3 regions of the Micromonospora sp. CA-259024 genome follow, and region 1 is predicted to be linked to each of the others. Evidence: riboswitches for the same ligand, from Rfam matches in the RefSeq annotation. Region 1 holds a riboswitch; each other region holds the start of a gene.
The links. Region 1 has a riboswitch for cyclic di-AMP ahead of ACQEUX_RS30270 (coiled-coil domain-containing protein). Riboswitches for the same ligand answer to the same signal wherever they lie in the genome.

Region 2: linked by a shared signal. The riboswitch ahead of ACQEUX_RS09790 (transglycosylase family protein) and the one ahead of ACQEUX_RS30270 (coiled-coil domain-containing protein) in region 1 are both predicted to bind cyclic di-AMP.
Region 3: linked by a shared signal. The riboswitch ahead of ACQEUX_RS15025 (C39 family peptidase) and the one ahead of ACQEUX_RS30270 (coiled-coil domain-containing protein) in region 1 are both predicted to bind cyclic di-AMP.

The regions. Positions count from the first base shown of each region.
Region 1 is NZ_JBNJND010000002.1:2,309,824-2,314,588, forward strand. It holds gene ACQEUX_RS30265 (carbonic anhydrase) at 125-832, shown strand; gene ACQEUX_RS30270 (coiled-coil domain-containing protein) at 890-1,909, opposite strand; cyclic di-AMP (ydaO/yuaA leader) riboswitch at 1,914-2,044, opposite strand; gene ACQEUX_RS30275 (YibE/F family protein) at 2,211-3,581, opposite strand; gene ACQEUX_RS30280 (heavy metal translocating P-type ATPase) at 3,935-4,765, shown strand, end outside.
Region 2 is NZ_JBNJND010000001.1:2,236,708-2,241,472, forward strand. It holds gene dinB (DNA polymerase IV) at 1-216, shown strand, start outside; gene ACQEUX_RS09785 (hypothetical protein) at 342-704, shown strand; gene ACQEUX_RS09790 (transglycosylase family protein) at 778-1,431, opposite strand; cyclic di-AMP (ydaO/yuaA leader) riboswitch at 1,431-1,583, opposite strand; gene ACQEUX_RS09795 (ThuA domain-containing protein) at 1,758-2,420, opposite strand; gene htpG (molecular chaperone HtpG) at 2,499-4,427, opposite strand; gene ACQEUX_RS09805 (SDR family oxidoreductase) at 4,578-4,765, shown strand, end outside.
Region 3 is NZ_JBNJND010000001.1:3,443,498-3,448,262, forward strand. It holds gene ACQEUX_RS15015 (CDP-glycerol glycerophosphotransferase family protein) at 1-1,271, shown strand, start outside; gene ACQEUX_RS15020 (alpha/beta fold hydrolase) at 1,276-2,022, opposite strand; gene ACQEUX_RS15025 (C39 family peptidase) at 2,195-3,043, opposite strand; cyclic di-AMP (ydaO/yuaA leader) riboswitch at 3,277-3,418, opposite strand; gene ACQEUX_RS15030 (hypothetical protein) at 3,704-4,474, opposite strand; gene ACQEUX_RS15035 (hypothetical protein) at 4,607-4,765, opposite strand, start outside.

The sequences.
Region 1 (4,765 bases):
TATATCACGCATACCTTGACGCGTCTTAGGGTGCGTGTGACGGTGGAGGCCGAGCCAGCGCCCGCCGCCGGCCCGGCTGAAGAGCCGGTTGACCAGGTCAGATGCGTGAAGACGAGGTGCGGGGATGAGCCAACCCGGGATGTTCGGCAGGCAGCCGGGTCCGCAGCGGACCACCGACCGGGCGTCCGCGCCCAGCGAGCCGACCCGGGCGTACGCCGAGCTGGTCGCCGGCAACCAACGTTTCGTCAGTGGCGCCCCACGGCACCCCAATCAGGACGCGGAGCACCGAGCCGCCGTGGCCGACGGGCAGCACCCGTTCGCGGTGATCGTCGGCTGCTCCGACTCCCGCCTGGCCGCGGAGATCATCTTCGACCGGGGGTTGGGTGACCTGTTCGTCGTCCGTACGGCCGGACACACCGCCGGCCCGGAGGTGCTCGGCAGCGTGGAGTACGCGGTGACCGTGCTCGGCACCCCGCTGGTGGTGGTGCTCGGCCACGACTCGTGCGGCGCGGTGCAGGCGGCCCGGGAGGCCGTGGCGACCGGCACCGCACCCGGTGGCCACCTGCGGTCGGTGGTCGACGCCGTGCTGCCCAGCCTGCGCCGGGCCGAGGCCGAGGGCGTGGACGACATCGGCGGCATCGTCGACATCCACATCGCGCAGACCGTCGAGACGCTGCTGGGGCAGTCGCCCGTGCTGGCCGACGAGGTGGCGCAGGGGCGCTGCGCGGTGGTGGGTGTGTCGTATCAGCTCGCCGCCGGAGTGGTGCGCCCGGTGGCCGCCGTGCCGGCCGGCTTCGCGACGCTCGACGTGCCGGCCGCGCCCGCCGCCTGACGCGTCGAGGGCCGCCCCGCGCGACGCGGAACGGCCCTCGACGGGGGATCGTGCGGGTCAGAGCAGCGACATGTGGACGTGGTCGGTGTGGTTCGACGGCCCGCTGTACGAACTCCAGCCGGTCGCGGGGAACCAGATCTGCCGGTTCCAGATCACGTAGTAGATGCCGAGTCGGTCGGCGTTACGGATGAGGAACGCGGCGACGTTGTTGCCGTACGTCCGGGTGTCCTCGTTGTGCCACGGGGAGAAGCCGCTCTTCTGCAGCGACCAGTCGCAGGCGCGGCCCTTCGGGTGCTCCCACGGCCCACCGGAGCGGTAGCAGCCGACGAACCGGTTGAAACCGGCCCGCTTGACCTCCTTGTACGCGTGCAGCGTGCGAGGCGTGACGCAACCGGACGTGGTGGGGTCGTTCTCGCTGCACGACTGAGGCTTCCAGTCACCGTCGGCGGTGCGACCCGGGCCGATCCGGGCGACGGGCGATGTGGCGTCCACCAGGCCACCGGTGAAGCCCTTCCCGCCGACCAGGGACAGCGCCTTGTCCGCCTCGCTCTTCCGCTTCGCCATCAGGGCGGTCTGCTTCTGCTGCTCACGGACCTCCGTGTCGAGGGCCAGCTTGGCCTGCTCGGCGCGAGCCTTCACCGCGTTGACCTCAGAGAGCTTCTTCTCGTTGACCATGTTCATCTCGTCGAGCGCCGCGGCGCGCTGGACGAACGAGTCGGGAGCGTCGCTCTCCAGCAGCATCGCGATCGCACCGATCCGGCCGGTCCGGTACGACTGGGCGGCGATCTGCCCGACCTGTGGCGCCAGCGCGTCCAGGTCAGCCTTGGCCCGGTCGACCTCCGCTGCCAGCTCCAGCTGCCGCTTCTTGGATTTGTCCAGCTTGGACTTGGCGGCGGAGTAGTCGCGGTTGGCCTGCTCGATGACGTCGTTGAGCAGCTTGGGCTCGCCGTCCTCCTCGTGCCCCGACGGTGTGGGGGTCGTCGGGGCGGCGTGGGCCGGGAGGGGTCCGGCGAGCACGGTCAGTGCGGCGATCACGGCCACCACGGGTGTCAACCAGCGGCGTAGGGGTGCCGTCACAATGTTCCCTTCCGTCGACCGCCGACCGGGTTAGCTGACGGGTTCGGGGCGGAAGTGGCCCCTACCGCTGACGCGGATTCACCCCACGTACCTGGGTCCCCGGCTCGCCGGTTGGCGATTGGGCGGCGGCACCGCAGGCGCCGCTTCGCGCCTTCATCGGTAACCGGCAGCGAGGTTACCCGAGAGTCGACCGAGTGAGCTACGCCTGGATGCCGACCAAAAGTGTCATTTCGCCATAGCGTTGAGTGACCAGTGACGTGGTTCTCAGGGTGGATGCCCGATCTGGTCACGCTGAGGAGTGTCACCATGTCGTATCCGTGCTCCTGTTCGACTGCGGCCACCGGTCGGTGGCCGTGGATGGGGGTGGGGTCCGCGTCTGATCCGGCTCGTCGGGGCGACCCGTTCGCGGTGAGATGAGTGCGGCCAACGCCTCCGACCGGTCCGGTTCCGGTCGCGGGGCGGGAGCGCCGGCGGACGGTGTGGCATCGGTGCGCCCGGCGGCGGTCACCACCGCGGCCAGCCCGGTGGTCAGCGGCACGGCGGCGATCAGACCGAGCGTGGCGACCGCGCTGCGGACGATTTCCTGCGCGAGGAACTCGCTGGTGAGGATCTGCCCGATCGGCCGCGAGTCGGCGGTGAGCAGGAGCAGCAGGGGTAGCGACGCCCCCGCGTACGCCAGCACGATGGTGTTGACAGTGGAGGCGATGTGCGCGCGGCCGACCCGCGTGGCCGCACGGTACAGCTGCAGCCGGGTCAGCCCCGGGTTCGCGTTCGCCAGCTCGGTGACGGTGGCCGCCTGGGTGACCGTCACGTCGTCGAGCACCCCGAGCGAGCCGATGATGATCCCCGCGAGCAGCAGGCCGTGCAGGTCCACGTCACCCTGGAACATCGACAGCGTCGTCGCGTCCTCGCTGCCGAAGCCGGTGAGGTGGGTCGCGGCCGTGGCGATGGTGGCGAGCACGCCGGTCAGTACCAGGCTGCCCAGGGTGCCGAGCACCGCGACCGAGGTCTGCGCGGTGACCCCGTGCGTCAGGTAGAGCACCACGAACATGATCAGGGCGGCGCCGACCACCGCCACCAGCAGGGGTGACCTGCCGGCGCCGATGCCTGGCAGCACGAAGGTGAGCAGGATGGCGAAGCTGGCGGCCAGCCCGGCGAGCGCGGCCAGGCCTCGCCACCGGCCGAACGCGATGATCGCGGCGGCGAAGACCACCGCCAGCCACACCATCGGGGTGCCGCGCTGGTGCTCGGCGATGTTCCAGTTGCTGATGGTGGGATCGGTCGGGTCGGTCAGCTCGACCAGGATGACCTCGTCGCCGACCTCGACCCGGGGTGCGCCGGGCCCGTCGGGAACCGGTGTCTGCACCTGCTGGCCGGCGGCCGGCCCCTCGTCCACCCGGACGTCGACGGTGCCGCACGGCCCGGCACCGACCTCCGGCGTGCCCTCGGGGCTCGCCGGGACCGGCGGGCACGGCTCGGTCACCACCCGGGTCACCGTGCCGGGGTAGCGCGGCACGTCCGCTCCGCCGTCGGTCTGCGGTGACCCGCCGCGCGGCCAGAGCAGCACGGCGGCGAGCACGGTGGCGATGAAGAGGGGCACCACCGTCACGACGAGGATCCGTCGTACCCGGGGCGGGGCGGACGGAGCGGGGTGGGTGTGGTCGGAACCCAAGGCGAGACTCCCAACGATCCGGTGCGGGATACGTGTCAGTGGTCGGGTCGGTTCACCGTGGCCGTGGAAACCCGACCAGAGGCGCGGCGGATCGCTGGCTGACGACCGCTCGATCACGGACGGTCAGCGCCCGGCCCGGTCGGCCGGAGGCGGCGCCACGTCGCGGTGGCGACGTGGCCCGGCTGTGCAGCGGCATGCGGAGGGCCATCGTGGGAGATGCTAGCCAGGCCGACCCGCGGATGCAGGTCGTGACGGAGTGTCGGGTGGTCGAACCGCTCGCGGGGCGGCCCCCGACCCGTCATGTTGGAGTCATGCCCACTCCGTCGGACCGCCAGCAGCACGACGCCCCCGCGATGCGGCACGCCGGGCACGGCAAGCACGGCGGGCACGACAAGCACGCCGGGCACGATCCGGCCATGTTCCGTCGTCGCTTCTGGGTCTGCCTGGCGCTCACCATCCCGGTGGTCCTGACCAGTCACCTGGTGTGGGATCAGTTGGGCCTGCGCGAGGACGTCCCCGGCCGGTCCTGGGTGGGCCCGCTGCTCGGCTCGATCGTGTTCTGGTGGGGCGGTTGGCCGTTCCTGGTCGGCGCGGTCCGGGAGGTGCGGGACCGGGCGCCCGGCATGATGCTGCTGGTCGCGATGGCGATCACCGTCGCCTACACCGCGTCACTGGCCACCAGCGTGGGCGCCTTCGATCTGGATTTCTGGTGGGAGTTGGCCGCGCTGGTCACCATCATGCTGCTCGGGCACTGGCAGGAGATGAAGGCCATCGGGCAGGCCCGGGGCGCTCTCGCGGCGCTGGCCGCACTGCTACCGGACGAGGCCGAGCGGGTGGCTGCGGACGGGCGGGTCGAGGCGGTTCCGCTGACCGACCTGCGGGTCGGTGACGTGGTGCTGGTCCGGCCGGGGAGCCGGGTGCCGGCGGACGGCGGCATCGTCGACGGCAGCGCCGAGCTGGACGAGTCGATGATCACTGGCGAGTCGCGGCCGGTCGCCCGTTCAACGGGCGACCGGGTGGTGGCCGGCACCGTCGCCACCGACTCCGCGATCCGGGTCCGTGTCGAGGCGGTGGGTGAGCAGACCGCGCTCGCCGGCATCCAGCGGATGGTCGCGCAGGCCCAGGGCTCCGGCGGGCGGGCCCAACTGCTGGCCGACCGGTTCGCCGCCGCGCTGTTCTACCTG
Region 2 (4,765 bases), on a different contig from region 1:
GAGATCGGTCGCCGCGGCGTCACCCTGATCGGCGTCTCGGTGGGCAACCTCGATGACAACCCGGTGCAGCCGGAGCTGCCGTTCCAGCCGGACCCGGGGTCCGAACTGGACGCCGCGGTGGACGCGGTCCGCGACCGGTTCGGATCGGCGGCGCTCACCCGGGCGGTACTCCTCGGCCGGGAACCGGGCGTGGAGATGCCGCTACTGCCGGATTGACCGATCTGCGTGCGGCGTCCTGCGGCGAAGCTGCGACCGGAGACACATCACAGCAGGTCGGCGGTTTAACCGGCGGCCGACGGGTGACCCTTGGGGGCGTACAGACTGACAAGGGGGGACCCACGATGTCCGACGACACCAGCAACCGACCGAGCCGCAACGCCGAGCGCCCACACGACGTGACCGACCCGCTGCTCTGGCAACTGGCGGTGGATGTGCTGAGCGCCCACGAGCCGGACGACGAGGGTCACTGCCGCAACCTCCAGTGCGCCGGGCAGGCCTGGCCATGCGCGGCCCGCACCAGCGCCGAGCAGTCGCTGCGGCTGGCCCGCAGCACGCCCACGTCGGTCGAGATGACCGTCGAAGGCGTCGGTGACGAGAGCCGCACCGGATGGCCAAGCGAGGCGGTACCGGCTCCACGCTGGGGTCGGAACGCCGGCGCGGTGACGTCGCAGCGGGGGCCGAAGGCGTCCGCCTCGGCGGCGTGACGCGACCTGCGTACCGAACCGCACACGCGCGAACGCTCGGCCGGTGACCCGGCCGAGCGTTCGCGTTCGTCCGTCAGAGGCTGAGCCGCTGACCCGGGAAGATCAGACCCGGGTCGGCGCCGATCAGCTGCCGGTTGCGCTCGTACAGCGCCTGCCAGCCGCCGGTCTGCCGGTGATTGTCGGCGATCTCCGAGAGGGTGTCGCCCGGCTTGACGGTGTACGTCCCGCCGCCCGCCGCCGGCGTGGTGCGCTCGTGGCTGCGCGTAGCCGATTGCTCGCCGCGCGACGACCGCTCCTGCTGCCTGCTGGGCTTCGCTGTCGACGTCGTGGACTCGGTCGACCTGGTGGCGGAGCCGCCCGACGAGCCGCCCTTCTTGCCGCAGGTCGGCCAGGCGCCGATGCCCTGCCCGTCGAGCACCTTCTCGGCGACGGCGATCTGCTCGCCGCGGCTGGCCAGGTCGGCGCGGGCGGCGTACTTCTTGCCGCCGAATCCGGCCCAGGTGCTCTGCGAGAACTGCAACCCGCCGTAGTAGCCGTTACCAGTGTTGATCTTCCAGTTGCCGCCGGACTCGCACTGGGCGATCGCGTCCCAGTTGACCCCGGCCTGCGCCGGGGCGGCCGGGCCGAAGAAGGCGACGGCTCCGGTGACCGCACCGACGGCCAGGGTGCCGACGGCGACGCGGCGGGTGGTGACCCGTCGATGACGGGGCGTGTGAACAGACGTCATGTGAGTTTCCTCCACGCCGGCGAGGTCAGCTGTCGGGTTCGGGCCGAGGAGCCCGGCCGCGCGGTGGCGGCTTCACCCCGAGGTGACGTGCACCGAGGAACGTTGGGTCCCCCGCTCCTGCCCGGGTGACTGGGTTCCGACGACCGGGGGCAGAATTTGGCGTTGCCGGCCGTGGTGTCCGCAGTGGCGAACCCGACCGACGTTAGGCACGGTCGGTGACGTTCGCCCAACCGCTGTGAAGTTCTTCACCGGGGTACGCGGGGCGCCGCACCCAGCGGTTGCGGGCGACCGGAACCTGTGCAGTGAGCACAGTGGACCGGTTTCGATCAGGCGTCGTGACGCAGCCAGGCCACGCTGCGGCGCAGCAACTCGACGTGCCCTGGCGACTCGTACGACCGGACGTCGTGACCAAGTGCGCTGTAGACGATCCGGCTGCTCCCGACGGTGCGCGCCCAGACCAGCGGGTGGGTAACGCCGCCTTCCTCGTGGACGTAGAGGGGCTCGATCTCGGCGCCGTCGACCAACTCCAGGTCGGTGTAGCGCTCGTCGAAGACCTCGATGTCGCCGAGACCGTCGGTGATCGGATGCCCGACACGGGTACGCCGGACGAGGCTGAAACCGATCGGGGGGTGGAACGAATGGTCGTGGTCCCAGGCGGCGCCGATCGTCGCCCGCCAGCTGGGCAGCCCGGGGAACGCGAGGGTGGCGCTGTGCGTGGCGAGCAGACTGCCCCCGCGAGCCAGGAGTGTGTCGAGGGCGCGGCCGAAGTCCTCGTCTTCCCCGATCGGGCCGCGGCGGTCGGCGCTCGCGTTCACCACCAACAGGTGGGCGCGGTCGAGGGCCGCGTCGAGGTGCTCGACGGAGGTCACGATCGCCACCGAAGCCGCGTCACCGATCAGCGCGGCCAGCGCGGTACTGGTCTCTGCCAGGGAGTGCCAGCGGTCGGCGTGCGGGCCGGCCCCACTGAAGATGACGGTGTCGACAGGCATGATCATCTCCCGGTGCCGAGGGCCGGCCGGCGGGCCCCGACCAATCGGGTGGCCCGCCGGCCGCAACGAATACGCCCGCTACAGGGTGCGCGCCAGCCGATCGGCGAGCATGCGGGTGAAGCGGGCCGGGTCGGTCAGCTCACCGCCCTCGGCGAGCACCGCCAGGCCGTACAGCAGCTCGGCCGTCTCGGTCAGGGCGACGGGGTCGCTGCCCTGCTCGTGGGCCTTGCGCAGCCCGGCGACCAGCGGGTGACCGGGGTTGATCTCCAGGATCCGCTTGGTCGGGGGGATCTCGTGCCCCATCGCCCGGTACATCTTCTCCAGGGTCGGGGTGAGGTCGTGCGCGTCGCCGACGACGCAGGCCGGTGACGCGGTGAGCCGGGACGACAGGCGAACCTCCCGGACACTGTCGGTCAGGGTGGTGCCCAGCCAGTCGAGCAGCGCGGCGAACTCCTGTCGCTGCTGCTCACGCTCAGCCTCGGCCTGCTGCTTCTCCTCGTCGGTGTCGAGGTCGATCTCGCCCTTGGCGATCGAACGCAGCGGCTTGCCCTCGTACGTGCCGACCCGCTCGACCCACACCTCGTCGACCTGGTCGGTAAGGAGCAGCACCTCGTGGCCCTTGGCCCGGAACGCCTCCAGGTGCGGAGAGTTCTCGATGGCGGCCCGGGAGTCGCCGGTGGCGTACCAGATGTCGCTCTGGCCGTCCTTCATCCGAGCGACGTAGCCGGCCAGGTCGGTGAGCTCCGCCGCGTCGTGGGTGGAGGCCGCCGATAGGATGTCCAGCAGGCTGTCGCGGTTGTCCGTGTCGTCGATCAGCCCCTCCTTGACCACCGCGCCGAACTCGGTCCAGAAGGTGCGGTAGCGCTCGGGGTGGTTGGCCTTCAGGTCCTTGACCGTGGTGAGGATCTTCTTCACCAGGCGGCGACGGACGATCTGGATCTGCCGGTCCTGCTGGAGGATCTCCCGGGAGATGTTCAGCGACAGGTCGTGCGCGTCGACCACGCCCTTGACGAAGCGCAGGTAGGTGGGGACCAGCGCCTCGCAGTCGTCCATGATGAACACGCGCTTGACGTAGAGCTGGACGCCACGGCGACCCTGCGGGGAGAACAGGTCCAGTGGGGCGTGGCTGGGCAGGAACAGCAGCGCCTCGTACTCGAAGGTGCCCTCGCCCTTCATGTGCACGACCTCGAGCGGGTCGGCCCAGTCGTGGCTGACGTGCTTGTAGAACTCGTTGTACTCGGCGGCGTCGACCTCGTCACGGGGCCGCGCCCAGAGCGCCTTCATCGAGTTGAGGGTCTGCACCTCGCTGGTGGCGGCCTCGCCGTCGGCGCCGGGGCGCTCGACACTCATCCGGATCGGCCAGGCGATGAAGTCGGAGTATCGCTTGACGATCTCCCGGATGGTCCACTCGGCGGTGTAGTCGTGCAGGTTGTCCTCGGTGTCGACCGGCTTGAGGTGCAACGTCACCGTGGTGCCCTGCGGCGCCTCGTCGACCGGCTCGATCGAGTACGTGCCCTCGCCGGTGGACTCCCAGCGGGTGCCGGCGGTCTCCCCGGCCTTGCGGGTCAGCAGGGTGACCTTGTCGGCGACCATGAACGCGGCGTAGAAGCCGACGCCGAACTGACCGATCAGGTCCTGCGAGGCGCGGGCGTCGGAGGACTCGCGCAGCTGGCGCAGCAGCTCGGCGGTGCCCGACTTGGCGATGGTGCCGATCAGCCCGACCACCTCGTCGCGGGTCATCCCGATGCCGTTGTCCCGCACGGTGAGCGTGCGGGCGTCCCGATCGACCTCGAGTGCGACGTGCAGGTCGCTCGTGTCGGCGGCGAGGTCCTTGTCGACCAGGGTGGCCAGCCGCAGCTTGTCCAGCGCGTCGGACGCGTTCGAGATGAGTTCCCGCAGGAAGACGTCCTTGTTCGAATAGATCGAGTGGACCACCAACTGGAGGAGCTGACGCGCCTCGGCCTGGAACTCCAACGTCTCGGCCTGGTTGCTCACACCGTCTCCCATCTCGGCTCGTACGGAGGTTCGCGGAAAGGATACGAGTCGTCACCAGCCGGGCGGTGGCCGCATCCGGGTCCTATTCCCGATCCGGGCGCGCCGCCCACGTGAGATAGCTGACTTTTGTTTACAGAAGTCAGGTGGGATAACCTGACGCCCATGAAGATCTCTGGAAGCACCGCCCTCGTCACCGGCGCCAACCGGGGCCTCGGCCGACACCTTGCCGCCGAACTCCTCGCCCGGGGCGCCACCGTCTACGCCGGCGCCCGCAACCCCGACACCGTCGACCTGCCCGGCGTCACGCCGGTCCGCCTCGACATCACCGACCCCGCCTCGGTGGCCGCCGC
Region 3 (4,765 bases), on a different contig from region 1:
GGCTGCTCGCCGTGGTGGCGCTCGCCGCCGCGCTGGTCCTGCCGGCCGCCGTGGCGCTGACCGCCAGCCTGCTGGTCGGCGCGGGCGCCGGTGTGGTCGCGCTGGACCTGGCCCGGCGGCGGTTCCGGCCGACGACCGGTGGCGGGCCGGTGGCCCGCGCGCTGCGCCGGCACCAGCCGGAGTTCCTGCTCTACTTCTCCGCGCCGCCCGGGTCGGAATACCAGGTCACCATGTGGCTGCCGTACCTGCGGCGGATCGACCGGCCGTTCATGGTCGTGCTGCGCGAGCCGGAGTTCCTGGCCACGATCGCCGCAGCCACCGACGCACCGGTGGTCTACTGCCCCACCCTGCGGGCCATGGACGAGGCGCTGGTACCGAGCCTGCGGGCGGCGTTCTACGTCAACCACGGGGCGAAGAACAGCCACTGCGTCCGCTTCACCCAGCTCACCCACATTCAGCTGCACCACGGCGACAGCGACAAGGCGCCGAGCGCCAACCCGGTGTCGGGGATCTTCGACCGGATCTTCGTGGCCGGGCCGGCGGCGATCGACCGGTACGCCCGCGCCGGGGTGCAGATCCCGGCGGACAAGTTCGTGGTGGTGGGCCGCCCGCAGGTCGAGTCGATCGAGGTACGCCCGGAGCCGGCGCGGGGGTTGGCGCACCCGACGGTGCTCTACACCCCGACCTGGACCGGGCACCACGCCGACGCCGACTACTGCTCGCTGCCGGTGGCCGAGGGGCTGCTGCGTCGGCTGCTGGAGCGTGGCGCGACCGTGATCCTTCGAGCCCATCCCTACACCGCGCAGAACCCGGCGTCGGCACGCCAGTTGGGCCGCCTGACCGAGCTGCTCGCCGCCGATCGGGCCCGCACCGGGCGCCAGCACGTGGTCGGCGCCGCCGCCCGGGAACTGAGCCTGACCGAATGCGTCAACCGGTCGGACGCGCTGGTCTCCGACGTGTCCGGGGTCATCTCGGACTACCTCTACTCCGGCAAGCCGTACGCGCTCACCGACATGGGCGACGAGGGCGACCGGTTCGTACAGCGCTTCCCGTTGGCCGGGTCGGGCTACGTGCTGCGCCGGGACATGTCCAATGTGGATGCGGTGCTGACCGCACTGCTGGACACCGACCCGTTGGCCGAGGCCCGCTGGGCCACCCGCCGCCGCTACCTGGGTGACTTCCCGGCCGAGTCGTACGCCGAGGCGTTCCTGACCGCCGCCCGCCGGGAGCTGGCGCCGGTGCAGGAACCGGCCGCGCCCGCACCGGTGTAGCCGATCAGCGGTACGGGTCCAGCAGCGCCAACACGGCTGCCGGGTCCTCCACGTGGGCGTTGTGCCCGAGGCCGGGCAGGGTGGTGACCGGTACGCCGTACTCCTTGAGTTGCTCGTCGGTGACCATCGGATCGTGCTCCCCGCGCGCCAGCACCACCGGCACGTCGGTCGCCGCCAGCAGCGCGGCCAGGTCGGGCTCACCGACGGCGAACGCGGTCGGGTCCATGGCGAGGCGCCAACGGCCGTCGACCTGACGCAACCCGGCGTCCACCACCGGGTGGTCTGGCGGCACCAGACCGGCCAGCCCGGAGACCCGCAGGTAGCGGCGAGCCGCCTCGGTGCGGCTGGCGAACCAGCTCACCGGGCGCGCGGCCAGCTCGGCGGCGCGGGTCAGCTCCACGGGTGACCAGACCGCCTTGATGCCCAGCCCGACCACCGCGTCCACCGGCATCCCGGCGGCGCGGGCGGCCAGCGCCAGGCCGACGACCCCGCCCAGCGAGTGCCCGAGCACGACGAGCCGGTCGTCGCCGGACAGGCCATGGGCGATCCGGCCGGCGAGCCCGTCGAAGGAGTACGACGGCAGCGGTGCCGCCCAGCCGTGACCGGCGAGGTCCGGTGCCAGCCACCGCCCGGGCCAGTGCTGCTCCAGCAACGGCGCCCACGGCAGCCAGACGTCCCCGGTCGCCCCCATTCCGTGCAGCAGCAGCAGGACCGGCCCACGACCGGATTGACCACCCGATTCATCCACCACCGGCGCAGTCTCCCATGGTTCACGACCCGGTACGAGAGCCGTCGTCGGCGCCACTCGCGGGGACGCCGACTGCGCAAGATCCACTGTGGAGTCCCGCGCCGGGACGGAGGGTGCAAACGCCGCAGGCGCCGGCCCCTCGTGGGGGACGGCGCCTGCGACGGCTACGCCCGGGTCAGGCGGAGTAGCCCCGAGTGGCGATCCAGTTCGCGAGGTCGATCGTGGTGATCCAGTACGACGCGTCGGCCGGGTTCGCCGAGTCGGCGATCCGCACGGTACGGCCGTTGTCCTTGTAACCCACCACGGCGATGTAGTGCCCGCCGCCGTAGGAGTGCCAGCCGCCATCGGTGTCGGTGGCGTCGCCGACAACGTTGGCCACCACGCCACGACCGTCGGTGATGGCCTTGACCACGTCGGCCTGGAGCCGGTCCATCTGGGCCGGGCTGGGCGCGCCGGCGAACATCCGGGTCTGGTACGGGGAGCCCTTCACCTCGGCGTTGAGCACCCGGGTGGTGTCCTCGGCGGAGTTGGTGCCCATCTCGGTGGTGCCCAGCTCGACGGCGAGTTCGTTCTGGGTGCGGTCGATGCCGGTGGCGCTGAGCGCGTTACGGGTGGCCGCCGGGCCGCAGTTGTAGTACGTGTTCTGCGCCTCGTAGTCGTAGTCGAGCACCTTCGTCGCGGGTGGCTTCGGCGGCGTCGGCTTCCGGGTCAGGTCCGGGTTGGTGCTGGCCTTGGCGGCGGGCGACGCGGCGCTGGTCGCCGGGGCGGCGGTGGTCGCCGCGGCGCTGGCCGAGGGGGACGCGTCGCGCGCCTCGCCGCGGGAAGCGATGGTGTCGCTGCGCATCTGGGCGACCGTGGTCGCGGCGCGCTGGCTGGCCGGTGCGTCGTCGGCACCGGTGAGCAGGGCGCCGGTGGTGGTGGCGATGGCGAGGGCCGCGGCGGAGGCGGCGACGATCTGGTACGGGCGCTCGGTGGCGAGGCGACGGAGCTGACGCTGCAGGGTGTGCTTCACGGGGTCCTCCACGGGTCGGGGGGAGAGCGGCACACCGGGGCCGGACCGGTATCCGGGCAGGCGCCAGCGCGCGGACCGTGGTCCGCGGATGGTGAACCGCTCAGGGGAACGCCCGGCGCGGCCGGGCGGGAAAGGCGATGACCCGGGGGGTCAGCTCACCGTCACTGGACGGGTGAGCGGGGACACCGCTGCGCCGTGGAGGCGAGGGAACAACCGAGGGGTGGAAAGGTGCTGCACGAGGAGGGAACTCCTTCCGACACCGCCTACCGGGTTAGCTGACGGATTCGGGCGGGAAGATCGCCCTACCGCGGGCCGTGGCTCGCGGATTCACCCCGGACTTACTGATGGGTCCCCGGTTCGTTGATCACGATTGAGCGGGTCAGCGCGGCGTCGCCTTCTGCGATCGGTAACCGCACCGGACGGGACGACACTACTGGCCTGTCCGCACCCTGCCAAGCCAGGTTCACCTGCGTAAACCTCAATCGGCACGACAATTTCTGCGCGTTTTGCCGATGATGTGACTCGATGGGACAACCGGTTACGGCGACGCCTGTGGGCGACAACCGGACAGGCCGCCGAGAATGCGGCCACAATTGCGGGAAGAATTGAGCCGATCGTGCCCGACGCCCGATTCGGCGATGGCGTGACCGGGCTCACATCACGGATCGGGGTTCAACCCGCGCGAGCCGGGCGCCAGCGTGCCGCGAGAGCGGGTCGGAACGCCCCGGTCGCCACCCGGCGGGCAGGTGTCAGGTCCGGCCGCAGCCGGGCCGCAGCCGCGTACGCCTCCTCCGCGAGGGTTCGCGCCGCCTCGGCAGCCAGTTCCGCGTCCCGCCAGGCGGCCCGTTCCCGGGTGGCGGCAGCCTGGTAGTCGGCCAGTCTCGCGTCCCGGATCACCCGGCTGAGCACCACCTCCTGCTCGACCGGGTGCCGCCGAGGATCCCAGCCGTGCCGGTGCCCGAACACGTCGCCGAGCTGCGCCATGCTCAGGTCGCCCCGCCAGTACGCCGCCGACGCCGCGCGGCGCAGGTAACGCTCCCGGGTGGCGTACTCGGCGGGGGTGCGAGGGGTCTTCGGGGCCGGCAGCGCCCCGGCACCCGCGAAGCGACGGGCGGCGGTGTCCGCCTCGTCGTACCCGGCCCAGGCCCGCTCCATCTGCTCCTGAGCGGCCAGCCAGGCAGCCCGTCGCCGCCGTGCGGTCCTGGCCGCGCCGGCCGCGGCGACGGCCACCTCCTCGGCGTACCGGCGCAGGTCGACGGCCTCGGCCGCGGCCAACTCACGGGCGGTGGGCGCGGTCGGGAGCGGGTCGTCCGTGGGCCGGTCCCGCTCGGGGCGGGCGACCAGCACGGCGAGTACGCCCAGTGTCAGCAGGAACAGGGCCGACCAGATGGCGGCGGCCTGTGGCACCTCGGTCACGAACTGGTAGAAGACGACGGTCTCCATGGTCGGCACCTCGGGGAGAGAACACTGCGATGGGAGCCCCACCGGTGATCCGGCCACGGTGGGCCACGGATCGGCGGGGTGCGGAACTGGTGAATCGACACGGCGCGGCGGCGGGACGCTCGTCCCGGTGACTCAGCGCCCGGGTGGGGCCCGCGGCGACCGGCTGCTCGGACCGTGGTCGAGGGGCAGCCGGTCGGACCCGGCCGCCCGCACGCCGGCCGTGGCGATGGCGGCGGCACCGCCGGGCAGTGCCGGCAGCGAGTCGACCGACCACGCCGGGGAGCACTTCTC